Regions from separate parts of the Clostridium sartagoforme genome, predicted to be linked through region 3. Evidence: riboswitches for the same ligand, from Rfam matches in the RefSeq annotation. Region 3 holds a riboswitch; each other region holds the start of a gene.
What was found. A riboswitch is a leader RNA that binds a small molecule or an ion and turns the genes downstream of it on or off. The one in region 3 is predicted to bind S-adenosylmethionine.

Region 1 (5,020 bases), on a different contig from region 3:
TTCTATTGAGTGAATTAATGCTGTTGCTTCTCCACACACAAATGCTCCTGCTCCATATTTTATTTCTATATCAAATTTAAATCCTGTATTTAATATATTGTCTCCTAGCACACCTATTTCTCTTGCTTGCTTTAAAGCTATTTTCAGCCTTTGAACAGCTAGAGGATATTCCGCTCTTATATATATATAACCCTTACTTGATCCAATAGCATATCCACAAATAGCCATTGCTTCTAAAACTGAATTAGGGTCACCCTCTAATATTGCTCTATCCATAAATGCTCCTGGATCGCCTTCATCAGCATTACAGATTACATATTTTACATCACCTTTTGCTCTTCTTGCAGCTTCCCACTTTCTACCTGTTGGAAATCCTCCGCCTCCTCGGCCTCTAAGTCCTGATTCACTAATTTCCTTTATAACATCTTCTTGTGTCATAGTTGTTAATACTTTTCCTAACGCTGTATAAGCTCCTATCCCTAAAGCTTCTTCCATATTTTCTGGATCTATAACTCCACAGTTTTTTAGTGCTATTTTTACTTGCTTTTTATAAAAAGGAATATCTTCTTTTACTTTTATTCTTTCTTTTGTTTCTTTATCTTCATAAAGTAATCTCTCAACTACTCTTCCCTCTAAAATATGACTTTCTATTATTTCTTTAACGTCCTCTTCTGTTACCTTTATATAAAATACCTTATCTGGCATAATTTCTATTACTGGGCCTTTTGCACAAAATCCAAAGCATCCAGTCATTATTACTTTAATTTCATCTTTTAAATTTAGCCTATCTATTTCTTCATTGAAAGCTCTGCTAATATTATCAGCATTTGAAGCTTTACATCCTGGTCCTCCACAAATTAATATATGTCTTTCTTTTATTTCACCATTATTATATTTTTCAGGATTCTCTCTAACCTCTATATTCTTTTTAAATTCTTGAACTCTTTCTAATAAATCATTGTAATTATTTATTCTCTCCATATTAACCTTGCTCCCTTAGATTATTTATTAATTCATTTACTTGAGGTTTAGTAAAATATCCATAAACTTTATCATTTACAAGCACTACTGGTGCAATAGCACATGATCCGACACATCTTAAAGTATCTAAAGTAAATAATCCATCTTTGGTAGTTTCGCCTTCTTTTATGCCTAATATTTTTTTAAAATCCTCTAATATATCACAAGCTCCTCTTACAAAACAAGCAGTTCCTGTACATATACTTATTACATATTTGCCTTTTGGTTCGGTTGAAAAATAGGAATAAAATGTTACTACACCATATACTTTAGATGCTGGTATATTTAGCATAGAAGCAATATACTCCTGAACCTCTCTTCCTAAATATCCATATAAGCCTTGTGCATGATGAAGTACCGCAATCAAAGAACTTTCATCATCATTCCCATTCTGGATAAATAATTCTAACTCCTTAAATTTACCACATGTATTTCTCAAACTATCTCCCCCGTATCTTTTTCTTAATATTATAAATTTTCAAAATATTTTAATAATTAAATGGTATCATATTTCTATTTATTTTGAAATATGTAAAAATTTATATATTCACTTTATTTATTTAATATTATGTTCTATTATAATTTATACATAAAAATAAAAGAGTTATATTCTATATAATATTTATTAGAATATGACTCTTTTATGTATAATTTTTATTTTTGTTATTAAAATTTAATTATTAATTTATTCTTCTCCATAGATATTTAGTGAAAAACCAGATTTCAATGCTTCTTTAGCATATTCCTTTGCTCCAAATAATGATAAATCCTTATAGTTTCCACATTGAATTTCATTAGCTGCAGGTATTTCTGTTGCATTCAAAATTTCTTTTAATGAAAATTCCAATTCACTCTTTATTTCATAAGGTTCTATATCTCCCCAAATAGTCAAATAAAATCCTGTTCTACATCCCATTGGTGATAAATCTATTATTCCTTCTAATCTTCCTCTTAATTCATGAGCTAGAAGATGTTCTAATCCATGCATTGCTGCTGTACCAAAAGCTTCTTTGTTAGGTTGTAAAAATCTAATATCAAATTTAGTTACCTTATCTCCTTTTTCCCCTGTTAATAAACAACACTTTCTAATATAAGGAGCTTTAACTATTCTATGATCTAATTCAAAACTTTCTACCTTTTCCATATTTCATCCTCCATATAGATATTTAACTTTTTTATTTAGTATCATATATATATTAACTAATTTATTACTTTTTCACAATTATTAATAGTATCCAATATAGAAAATATATTTGTACTTATTCTCTTAGCAACATATGCATTATTCATTGTATATAAATGGACTCCATCAACACCACTTGATATTAAATCTATTATTTGCTCAATAGCATATGCGATTCCTGCATCTCTTAAGGCTTCTGGATTATATTCGTATTTATTCATTATTTTAATGAACTTTTTAGGTAGTTTAGCTCCACATAACGATACAATCCTTTTTATTTGTTTAGTATTAATAACAGGCATTATTCCTGCTTGTATTGGAATATCTATATTGTACTCATTAGTTTTATCTAAGAAATTATAAAAATACTCGTTATCAAAAAACAGTTGAGATATTAAATGCGTTGCTCCTGAATCTTGCTTTTTCTTCAAAATTTTAAATTCTGTATCTAAATCTACAGTATTTAAATGCCCTTCTGGATAACAAGCTCCCACTATATTAAAATCATTTCTTTTCTTAATGTGACTTATAAGATCACTTGCATAATTAAATTCACTAATTCCATCATAATTACTTGGAATATCTCCCCTTAATGCCAATATATTTTCTATTCCTGATTCCTTTAAATTATTTAGTATATAATCAACTTGAGTTTTAGTTGAATTTATACAAGTTAAATGCGCTAAAGCCTCTATACCATATTTCTTTTTTACTACTGAAGAAATTTCACATGTCATATTCTTTGATAAACTCCCACCTGCCCCATAAGTTACACTAATAAAATCTGGCTTTAAATCTTTTAATTCCTCTAAGGTATTGTAAATTATATCGATTTTTGATTCTTGCTTTGGTGGAAATATCTCAAAAGAAAAAACCACCTCTTTTTCATTAAATAAATTCTTAATATTCATATTTTCCCCCCATTTTATTGCTTAAATATTTTAACAAAAGCGCAAAACACTTTTTAAGTTCACAGTTTACAAGGCATAATTCACAGTTGTTTATTTAGTGAATACTTGATAAGAAGTAGTGAAAATTATAGGAATAATTCACCAAAATTAAGTTTTAAAAACTATTATAATTTTTTAGGCAATAAAAAATACCCAAAGATAACACTTGGGTATTAATATATTGCCTATAAATTACCCTTATCTAACAGGAATTAGCACCACACAATAGAAATATATAAATTAAAATCACTTATTACATTTCACCTTTGTAGGTTGCCGGGTTTCTCAGGGCCAGTCCCTCCACCACTCTTGATAAAGTCTTAGTATATTCTTTTTTATAATTATAAAGTATTTTATATCTTGTGTAAATAATACTATTAATTAAATATGGCTAATCTTTAGTTATCATCTTTAAACATAGCCATAATTATTTCATCATAATATCTTCCATTTCTATATATCTCTTTTTTTAATATTCCTTCTTCTTTAAATCCAACCTTCTTATAACATGCTATTGCTCTATTATTAAATGAAAATACATTAAGTTTTATTTTATTCATGTTAACTTCTTCAAAAATAAACTTGATTAGTACTTTTAGTGCATCACTTCCATATCCCTTGCCCCAATATTCTTTATCTCCAATCATTATTCCCACTACACAAGTTCTATTTTTTACATCACATTCATTAATACTGCATCCGCCTATATATTTTCCAGTTTTTAAATCCTCAATTGCAAAATCATAAGTAAAATCCGTATTTGCTTTTCTACTTCTTACCCACTCTTCTTCTTGCCATTTAGTCATAGGAAATGGGATTGCAGAGTCCATAAGTTTTTTTACTTCTTCATTATTTATATATACTGTTGCCTTTTCTATATCTTCTTCCTTATATGCTCTTAGTTTTACTAACTGACCACTATACATAATAAGCCCCCCCTTTTATATTAATTAGTTCAGAATGCACAATTCGCGGTTCACAGTTTTTTGGTAAAGTACACAGGTATCAAGAAACAAGTTGTGATGTAAATTGAGAACCAATCTATATAACAACTTGTATCCGTTAACTGTTACCTGTCCTATTACTGTTCCCTATAACATAGAAACACCCGTGCACTGAAATAAATATTAATTCTTAATTAAAAGTAATACTATCGAAATTATACTAAAAGCTAAGCTAACCATATTTATATATGTTACAACTTGCTTTGGAGTAAATCCCTTTGCTTCTAATCTATAATGTATTTGACTTCTATCTGCTTGATACACAGGTTTTCCATCTAAAAACCTTTTTATTATAACAAATATATTATCAAAAATAGGTATTGCAAGAGCTAAAATAGGTATAAATAAACTCATTAGAGTAGCTTGTTTAAAAGCTCCATCTAAAGCTATTATACTTAAGATAAACCCTAAAAAATTAGCTCCTGAATCTCCCATAAAAACCTTTGCTGGATATTTATTGTACATTAAAAAGCCCAGTGTTACTCCTGATACTATTAATGACATACTAATTGATTCACTTTGCTTTAATATTATGGCTGCTCCTGCAAAAGTTATAGATGATATCAAAGACAATCCCCCTGCTAAGCCATCCATACCATCAGACCAATTTATAACCGTTGTTACGCCAAAGATCCATGTCATAGTTAGTATAAATTGTAGTACTCCTGATAATTGTATGTAAATTCCTGTAAATGGATTTGTAAATCCTCTAAACACTATTCCAGATTTAAAAACTATAAATGCCGCTAATAATTGAATTATTAACCTTGGGTATATAGGGAACTCTTTTCCTCTAGTCTTAAAAGTATCATCTATTAAACCTATTGCTAATATTAATAAAGCACCTGCAAATATCCATAACT
Region 2 (5,020 bases), on a different contig from region 3:
TAAATGATAATTTTCCCATGTCTTTAGAGATATCTATTGAAGGAATAATTAATGACCATACTGATGCTGCTATCATAACTCCTGATGCAAATCCAAGAAGTATTTTATTAACTTTTTTATTCATTTCTTTCTTCATTAAATATACACAAGCAGCACCTAAAGACGTACCTACAAAAGGTATTAAGATTCCGATTAAAATATTCATTGCTACTACTCCTCCTTTACAAATAGAATGTTCTCTATTTTTATAATAATGAATTAAATTTTATTCATCATATATATCGACTTAATTTTTACTTATTAATATGTTACAACTTTTACTCATGTTTATCAAGTATTCATGGATTTCTACCCTATTTATATTCATCAAAGTCTTAAAATATATACTTATTGCTGTAAATAAGCTTATCTGCCTATTTGAATACTCTCAATAATATTAAATTTGAAAAAAAAGCTACTATTCTACATAATGTATATAGAATAGTAGCTTTATAAAATTCTCTATATTGATTCTAATGCTTGTTCAAAGTCTGAGATTATATCTCTTATATCTTCTACTCCAATTGATACTCTCATCAAATCAGGAGTTACTCCACTTGCTATCTGTTCTTTTTCAGATAATTGACTATGAGTAGTTGTTGCTGGATGTAAAAGGCAGCTTCTTACATCACCTAATGTTACTACTAATGCTACTAAATTTAATGATTTTGCAAACCTTTTTGCATCCTCTATACCGCCATTTATTCCAAAAGTTAATAATCCACTTCCTCCACCTTTTAAATATTTTTTTGCTTTATCATATTGAGAGCTCGTTTCAATATATGGATAATTAACCCATCTTATTTTAGGATGTTTTTCTAACCATTTTGCTAAATCTAAAGCATTTTGTGAATGTCTTTCCATTCTTAAATGAAGAGTTTCTAGCCCTAAGTTAGTTAAATAAGCATTAAAGGGACTTTGGCACGCCCCTAAATCTCGTCCTAATGTAACTCTTAATTTTGTTATATATGCTGCATTTCCAAAGCTTTCTACATACCTTAACCCATGATAACTTGCATCTGGTTCTGTGAAATCTTTAAATTTTCCATTTGCCCAGTTAAAATTTCCACCATCAACTACTATTCCACCAATACTTTGAGCATGACCATCTGCATATTTTGTTGTGGAATGTACTACTACATTAGCTCCATGTTCAAATGGATTACATAAGTATGGCGTTCCCACTGTGTTATCTACTATAAATGGAATTTCTAACCTTTTTGAAACATCTGCAAATTTATCAAAATCTAATATATCTAATCCTGGATTTCCTATTGTTTCTCCATATATTACTTTAGTATTATCCTTTGCACATGAAAGTATTTCTTCTTGGCTTGCTTCTGGATCTACAAAAGTAACATCTATTCCCATTTTTTTAAGATTTACTGTAAATAAGTTGACAGTTCCCCCATATAAACTCGCTGATGATATAACATGATCTCCAGCGCTGCATATATTTAATATTGCATATAATAAAGCTGCTTGTCCTGATGAGGTAGCTACTGCCCCAATACCACCTTGCAGTTTAGCAAACTTTTCTTCCAATGCTCCCACTGTTGGATTTGATATTCTGCTATATAGATGTCCTTCAGCCCCCAAATTAAATAACTTTTCTAATTGATCAGGATCATCATATTTATATGTCGCTGTTTGAAATATTGGTAATACCCTTGGCTCTCCAGCCTTTGGTGCATACCCTCCTTGAATGCATATTGTCCCTTTTTTCCATTGATTTGTCATATTAAAAGCCCCCTTTTTAATATAATTGCTTATTGCTTATACTTTTAGATATTATTTTTTAATAAAATAAAAAAAGTTACTTCAAAATAAGAAGCAACCTAAAATACTAAATTATTCATTAAAAAGTTTAATGAAATACCTTATTTGCCAAGCCATAGCTTGCAGGATTTAGCACCACACTAATTTACAAAATATCTTCATAATTTAGTAGGTTGCTAGGTTTCATAGGGCCAGTCCCTCCACCATTCTTAATAAAGTCTTTATTTATTTAATTATATTTTATAATACACTACATTTTTATACTTTTCAACCATTATTGGTAATTTTTTATAATTTTACTATTAGTTATTATATAATCTACTTTAATATCATGTTCTTCACTTTCTATTTTATCAATTACTTGAAGATCATAAGCTAAGACAACTTTATTAACTTTATAAGCTATATCCTTTAAATATCTATCGTAATATCCTCCCCCATAGCCTATTCTATTGCAATCTTTATCAAAAACAACTCCTGGTACTACTATTAAATCTATATTTTCTTTTTCAATATATTTAGAATCATCTATTGGCTCTAATATTCCCATTGAATTTTTCTTTAAATCATCAAAGGAGTTTAACTTTATTGCTTTCATTGATTTATTAGTTTTATATATTTTAGGAATAAAAACATCCTTTTTATCTTCTAAAGCTTTTTTTATTATATTTATTGTATTTATTTCATTACTAAAACTAATATAAATAAATATGTTTCTAGCATTCTTATATAACTCCGTATTTTTTAACTTATTAAATATTTCATTATCCATTATTTCTTTTTCATTCCTATTTAGTGAATCTCTTATTGATAATATTTTATTTCTTAAAATCTTTTTCTCTTCTTTTTTCATATTATTCTCCTAAAAATATCTATTGCAACTTATGCCATCTAAATTTTAATTCCTTTTATAATATATGATAATCCTAATCCTAAAAAGGCTACGACTGTTCCTAACATTAAATTATTTGTAAGTAATCCAATTGCTGTTCCAGCGATAAACCCTCCTAATATTATCAATTCATCCTTTTCTTCATTTTCATCTAATTCTTTATTTTCACCAGTTTCTTTATTTTCGTCTTTTTCTTCATATTCATTACTACTTTTATCTTCTAGATTAATTTCTTTAATAACTGTATCATTAACCATACTATCTCTATCTCTTACTAGCTCATCTAATGTTATTTCAAACAAATCACATAATACTATTAACTTTTCTATTTCAGGATAGGTTTGACCAGACTCCCACTTAGAAACCGCTTGTCTAGATACATCTAATAATTCCGCTAACTTTTCTTGCGATAATCCTTTTCCCTTTCTCAAGGACTGTAACTTTTCTGAAAATTTCATTTTTATCACCTCTATAAAAAAAATACCCTATACAAGTGTATTATACTACCAATTACTATTTGCTTTTTGTCAACCTAAAGTTGCCATGGTTTTAAATTACTAAGCAAGTTATATAGTTGACAGCATACAAGGCACAGTTCACAGTTATTTTGATTTTATAGTGAACATGGAACAAGCTTAATTATAGTCTGCTAAACTCAACTAAATTTTAATGTCCCTCACCAATTATTTTTTACCAATAACTTAATTCATTCTTAATTTAAATTCTTAATATAAGTTGGCGAAGGTAAATAAGCATATAGCGAGCTTAATACTTCTTTTCATAGCTATTTAGCTTATGAAACATATCTATTTATCGTAGCCTTTATATTCGCAATTTATATTTATAATGTCTCTCAATATAGATGCTGCTGCATTCATTGTTCCTGATGCACCACCTATTACACTAATATCCCCTAATGTATCGGTACTATAAAATACACCTTTATTTTTATCATCTACACAGTATAAAGGATGACTTTTACATATTACTTCTGGTCTTACATATGCTTTTATTTGACTACCTTCTTTATATACTTTTCCTATTAACTTAATTTTATTACCTCTCTTTTTTTCATTCATTATTAAATTCTTATCTAATAAATCTATTCCCTTTATATCAATATCTTTAATACTTAAATCAGAATTCATAATAGCATTTGCTAATATTAATATTTTTGATGCGGTATCATAACCTTGTACATCTAAATTATAGTTTGCTTCTGCAATTCCAAAGCCTATTGCCTTATTTAAAGCTTCACCATATTCAATTTCATTTTCATACATTTCACTTAAAATATAATTGCTTGTTCCATTTAATATCCCTTCAATTGCTAGTATCTCTGCTCCAGCTAAATCAAAAGTACCAACATTTATGGATGGAAGTGCACCTCCCGTTGTACATCCTATACCAAGGTTAACTTTATTTCTATTCGCCAAATTTTTTAGATTTTTATATTGTAATAGTATTGGTCCTTTATTTCCTGTTACTACATTAATAGAATTTTCTAGTGCTAATTTTATATGAGTTAATCCTGGTTCGCCTGTCTCTATATTAGTGTTTGTTAGTTCTACTAAAGTATCTATATCTTTATTTTTTATAATAGTATTTATATTTATATTTTCATCAAACTTATCTTTATATGTTTTTAAATTAAAATTATTTTTTATAATTTCTTCAATATCTATTCCATTATTATTGTAAATTCCACCATCACTTTTTATTATATATTTTATTTTTATATCTAAATTCATAGATTTTAATGTATCTTTTTTATCTTGTAATAATTTTATTAAAGCTTTAGCTACTCCGCCATAGCCTAATATTCCTATATCCATATTCAGACCTCCCTTTAATATAATTATAACTAAGTTTCTAGTAGTATCAATTTTCTTTTTATTAATCTTGAATAATTATATATTTAATTTTATGGTTAATATAAAAATCCTTAATATAATAAGGCTATCCTTCTAACTAATAAATCACACTTATTTAATGTAATTTAGCTTAGTCAGAAGTATAGCCTTTTTCTATTTTGTAAAAATTCTTAAATTTAAAAATTAAATTCATCCGTAATTTGAAATAATATCTTTATTCCTTAATTACATATCTTAAAGAATAAACCTCACTATTTACATAATCTATACCAAATTCTATAGGTTTAGAATATTGATCATAATTTGTGGTAATTATCTCAATGACAATTGCTTTTCCTGTATCTGAAAAGAATTTAGCTTTTTCTCCTAATAATTCTACTGCTTTTAATTTTTGATAAGAATGATTTATCTTAATATTATATTTTTTTCTCAATAC
Region 3 (5,020 bases):
CTACGTCAGCTTCTAATGGTTCCCCTTCACCTTTCGCAAAGTACGAATTTTCATCTTCACTTACACCCATTTCAAGTAATCTATGTATTGTTTTAGCTTCTCTTCCAGTAGATTCCGTCATTCTTTTAGCTGCTCTTCCAGTTGGTGCACCTAATAAAACCTTCATTCCATTATTCTCATATATTTCTATTATTGCTTTTATTATTGTGGTCTTTCCTGTTCCAGGTCCCCCTGTGATTATTTCTATTCCATTTTCAAAGGCTCCCACTATTGCTTCCCTTTGAGAAGATGCAAATTTTATATTGTTTTTTCTTTCAAATGATTTTATTTCAAATTCTACATCTGCATTTATATTTCTAAAATTCTCTATACTTAGTGTTATTATTTTATTGGTAACCCCTAGCTCACAGTAATAATATGGCAAAGAGAATACTGATTCTATGTCATTTATCTTTTCTATTTTTATTTTAGTCTCTAAAACTAAGTTATATAAATTTTCTTCAACCAATTCACTAGATACGTTTAATAACTTACCTACTTCTTCTATTAAATTTTCTTTAGGCATATAAGTATTTCCGGATGCAGAGAATTGATTCAATATATATCTTATTCCACTTTGTATTCTAAAAGGTGATATTAATTCTACTCCAAGGCTTTTTGCTATTCTATCTGCTGTCATAAAGCCTATTCCTGATATTTCATCAGAAAGTATATATGGATTTTCTAAAATTATCGCCTTTGAATCAACCCCAAATTTCTTATATATTTTTATACATTGATTAGTTGTCATTCCATGTCCTTGAAAGTATATTACTATATCTTTCAAATCTTTTTGCTCCATATAAGATTCGTAAATTATCTTGAACTTTTTTTCCCCGATTCCTTCAATTTCTTGTAGTCTTTCAATATGATTCTCTAATATATCTAAAGTTTCCTCTTTAAATCTATCAACAATTTTCTTTGCTGTTATAGGCCCTATACCATGGATTATTCCTGTACTTAAATATCTCTTAATTCCATCTATTGAATTAGGTAGTATTTCCTCATATTCATCTATATTAAATTGGCGCCCAAATTGTTTATGAAGAACCCATTGTCCTTTTAATTTAACACTTTGCCCTTCTTTCAAAAAAGGAACGATTCCAACTGCATTAATGCAGTCCTTATCAACTCTTATTTTCGATACAACATATCCTGTATCTTCACTTTTGAATACAATAGATTCTACTACTCCATTTAGAAATTCCATGCTATCTCTCCAAATCTTTTTTGATAATATTTTAATTTTTACAATTTTATTATATAATTATATCATATATAAATCGTAATGAAGACTATACAACTATACATTTGTTTAATCCAAATTATATTTTTATGATATAATTGAATACATAATATAGTAATTAAATTCAAGCAAATAATTTTTTAATATTATACTTTGGAGGTGCTAATATGATAATTAAAAATTGTAATATAATATTTATTGATAAAATAGAAAAAGGGTCTGTTTTAATTGAGGACGGGAAAATTAAAGAAATAAATCCGAAATTTTCAGATGATAGTGAAGTAATAGATGCAGATGGGTTATATTTATCTCCAGGATTTATAGATGTTCATATTCATGGTGCTGGAGGCTATGATACAATGGATGGTACATTTGAAGCTATTAATGAAATTTCCAAAACTATAGTTAAACATGGAACTACTTCCTTTACACCTACTACTATGACTGTATCCGTAGATGATATAAGAAAATCAATGTCTGTTATAAAAGATGCTAAAGAAAATGGTACTGATGGCGCTATCGTTTTAGGTGCACATCTTGAAGGTCCATTTATTAGTCCAAAAGCTATAGGGGCTCAAAACCCTAACTTCTTAATTCCACCAACAATAGAAAACTTTAATGCTATGGTAGGAGATGCTGAAGATGCCGTCGTATCTATAACAATTGCTCCTGAAGTTCCTGGTGCTAAAGAATTAATAAAAGAATTATCAAGAAAGGGAATAGTTTGTTCTATAGGACATACAAAAGCGACTTATAATGAAGCTATGGAAGGAATTAAATGTGGTTGCTGTCATTCAACTCATTTATTTAATGCAATGACACCATTTGCTCATAGAGAACCTGGAGTTGTAGGTGCTATATTTGATAGTGAGATAACTACTGAAACAATTTCTGATGGTATTCATATATCTTATCCATCTCTTAGAATTGCTTATAATCAAAAAACTACAGATAAGGTTTTACTGGTTACTGATGCAATGATGGCATGTGCTATGCCTGATGGTATGTATGCGTTAGGTGGTCAAGATGTTATTGTTAAAGATGGTGCTGCAAGACTTCTAAGCGGAAGTTTAGCTGGTTCAATATTAACTTTAGATAAAGCTGTTAAAAATGTATATCAGAATGTTGGCCTTTCTTTGAACGAAGCTGTAAAAATGGCAACTTTCAATGCTGCTAGACATTGTAAGGTTGAAGATAAAAAGGGTCTTGTTAAAGAAGGATATGATGCTGATCTAGTATTATTTGATGAAGATATAAATATAAAAAAAGTAATTGTTGGTGGAAGAACAGTTCATTCAGCTTAATATAGTTCACAGTGTACAGTACACAATTTACAGCTGAATGTAACTTTTCATCCCATCTGAAAAGCAAAGAGCCTAATTAGTATATTTCTAATTAGGCTCTAATTTTATTTTTAGATTTTTAGCTAAGCTGAAAATCATCCAAAACTGTGCACTGTGAACTTTAACCTATTCACTGACTAAAGTAGTTTCTTTATTTCTTCTACCTTATTTAATTGTTCCCATGGTAAATTTAAATCATTTCTACCAAAGTGTCCATAAGCAGCTGTTTGTTTATATATTGGTCTTCTTAATTCTAAATCTCTTATTATAGCTCCTGGTCTTAAATCAAATACCTTTTCAGCTATTGAAATGATTTCTTCTTCTGATTTCTTTCCAGTTCCAAATGTATCTATTTCTATTGATACTGGTTTAGCTACTCCAATAGCATAAGCTAATTGAATTTCTAATTTATCTGCAACTCCTGCTGCAACTAAGTTCTTAGCAACCCATCTTGCTGCATATGCTGCTGATCTATCAACCTTAGTTGGATCTTTTCCAGAGAATGCTCCACCACCATGTCTTCCATATCCACCATATGTATCAACGATTATTTTTCTTCCTGTTAAACCACTATCTCCTTGTGGGCCTCCAACAACAAATCTTCCAGTTGGATTTATATAATATTTAGTATTATCATCTAACAATTCTGATGGAACTACAGCTTTAATCACATGTTCCATTAAATCTTTTCTTATTTGTTCTTGAGATACATCTTCACCATGTTGTGTTGATATTACTATTGCATCTATTCTTACAACTTTATTATCATCATATTCAACTGTAACTTGAGTTTTTCCATCTGGTCTTAAGTATGGTAAAGTACCATTTTTTCTAACTTCTGATAATCTTCTTGATAACCTATGAGCCATAGCTATTGGTAATGGCATATATTCTTCAGTTTCATTTGTTGCAAAACCAAACATCATACCTTGGTCCCCAGCACCAACTGCTTCAACTTCGTCCTTTTGGCCTGACTTTGACTCTAAAGCTTCATCAACACCCATAGCTATATCACCTGATTGCTCATCTATTGATGTTAAAACTGAGCATGTATCACAGTCAAAACCATACTTAGCTCTATCATATCCTATTTCCCTTACAGTTTCTCTTACTAATTTAGGGATATCAACATAACAATTGGTTGATATTTCTCCCATAACTAGTACCATTCCTGTTGTAACTGCAGTTTCGCAAGCAACTCTTGCTGTTGGATCTTTAGCTAAAATACTATCTAATACTGCATCTGATATTTGGTCGCATATTTTATCTGGATGTCCTTCTGTAACTGATTCTGATGTAAATAATCTTTTCATTTTATTTCTCCTTTCATTTTATTTGATATTAATTCTAAACTAAAATTATTTATAAAAAAAAATCTCTTCGATAAGAAGAGATAATAAAAATCATAATCTTTCTTATCTTGCAAATTACTTTGCAGGAATTGGCACCACACTCAAACTTAATGAAGTAGGTTGCCGGGTTTCATCGGGCCCTTTTCCCTCCGCCTCTCTGGATAAGAACTAATATCAAATTTTACTTTTCAGATTATAGCATCTTTAATACTAATAGTCAACTATAAAACCTAAAAATTATTCATGTTTATTGTATTATTTTGTCGAATATTACTTAAATTAAAAAATAAAAAAGACAAAATATTGTCTTTTTTATTTTACTATATAAATTACTATTTTAGAAATTTATACTTTTAAGAATATTTTCGAAAACCGGCTTTGCTTCTTCATATTTAGATTGCGTAGACCATGCAGTAAATTGATAAAAAACATCTTCATGTTCAATACATGTAATTAAAAACTTAGCTTTAATTTTATTTACTGAGCCTGACAGCTCAAATTGCCTTGCAGAAATATTATTACCGATTATTGACTCATTAATCATTGAAACATCTGCACCTTCAACAGTTGTTTTCATGTTTTCCATTATGATTGTAGCATAGTCATCAACAGTAAACTCGTCTTCAAAATCCTCAGAAGTTTCTTCAATAACAATCATATACTGCTCTTTTGCCTCAAGACTCATTTGAATAGTTGCCACATCATTTAGACTTGCTTCCTTCCAAGATTCTGGGAAACTCATAGAAATATTAGAAAGATTAGACTTTATCGTCTGAACACTTTCAATGTCATTGCTCTTAGCTTGTTCTAAACCTTCCTTAACACCTTCTGCAAATGTGCTACACCCAGTAAACAAGAAAAATGTCAAAACCAATGTTGATATGGATATTAATAACCTTTTCATAAAGACCTCCTTAATTTTATATAAATTAACCCATTAAATTTTATTAAGTGGTAGTCCCACTATTTAACAAATAAAAAAATATCGGTCAAACACTTTTTCATTAAATTGGTGTTTGACCGATAATAACTTTGGTGGG

Region 1: another riboswitch for S-adenosylmethionine. It lies ahead of metF (methylenetetrahydrofolate reductase [NAD(P)H]); the one in region 3 lies ahead of metK (methionine adenosyltransferase).
Region 2: another riboswitch for S-adenosylmethionine. It lies ahead of ABDZ60_RS04040 (O-acetylhomoserine aminocarboxypropyltransferase/cysteine synthase family protein); the one in region 3 lies ahead of metK (methionine adenosyltransferase).

Annotation. Positions count from the first base shown of each region.
Region 1 covers NZ_BAAACH010000037.1:186,479-191,498, forward strand. The annotation lists gene ABDZ60_RS14825 (NADH-ubiquinone oxidoreductase-F iron-sulfur binding region domain-containing protein) at 1-981, opposite strand, end outside; gene ABDZ60_RS14830 (NADH-quinone oxidoreductase subunit NuoE family protein) at 983-1,459, opposite strand; gene ABDZ60_RS14835 (S-ribosylhomocysteine lyase) at 1,706-2,164, opposite strand; gene metF (methylenetetrahydrofolate reductase [NAD(P)H]) at 2,221-3,114, opposite strand; SAM riboswitch class I at 3,349-3,472, opposite strand; gene ABDZ60_RS14845 (GNAT family N-acetyltransferase) at 3,552-4,079, opposite strand; gene ABDZ60_RS14850 (MraY family glycosyltransferase) at 4,281-5,020, opposite strand, start outside.
Region 2 covers NZ_BAAACH010000011.1:58,282-63,301, reverse strand. The annotation lists gene ABDZ60_RS04045 (ZIP family metal transporter) at 1-205, opposite strand, end outside; gene ABDZ60_RS04040 (O-acetylhomoserine aminocarboxypropyltransferase/cysteine synthase family protein) at 502-1,779, opposite strand; SAM riboswitch class I at 1,917-2,037, opposite strand; gene ABDZ60_RS04035 (5-formyltetrahydrofolate cyclo-ligase) at 2,093-2,671, opposite strand; gene ABDZ60_RS04030 (helix-turn-helix domain-containing protein) at 2,710-3,168, opposite strand; gene ABDZ60_RS04025 (homoserine dehydrogenase) at 3,517-4,545, opposite strand; gene ABDZ60_RS04020 (GntR family transcriptional regulator) at 4,799-5,020, opposite strand, start outside.
Region 3 covers NZ_BAAACH010000022.1:84,646-89,665, forward strand. The annotation lists gene recD2 (SF1B family DNA helicase RecD2) at 1-1,249, opposite strand, end outside; gene nagA (N-acetylglucosamine-6-phosphate deacetylase) at 1,453-2,589, shown strand; gene metK (methionine adenosyltransferase) at 2,766-3,941, opposite strand; SAM riboswitch class I at 4,041-4,148, opposite strand; gene ABDZ60_RS10565 (DcrB/PsbP domain-containing protein) at 4,318-4,884, opposite strand; tRNA gene ABDZ60_RS10570 (tRNA-Tyr) at 5,014-5,020, opposite strand, start outside.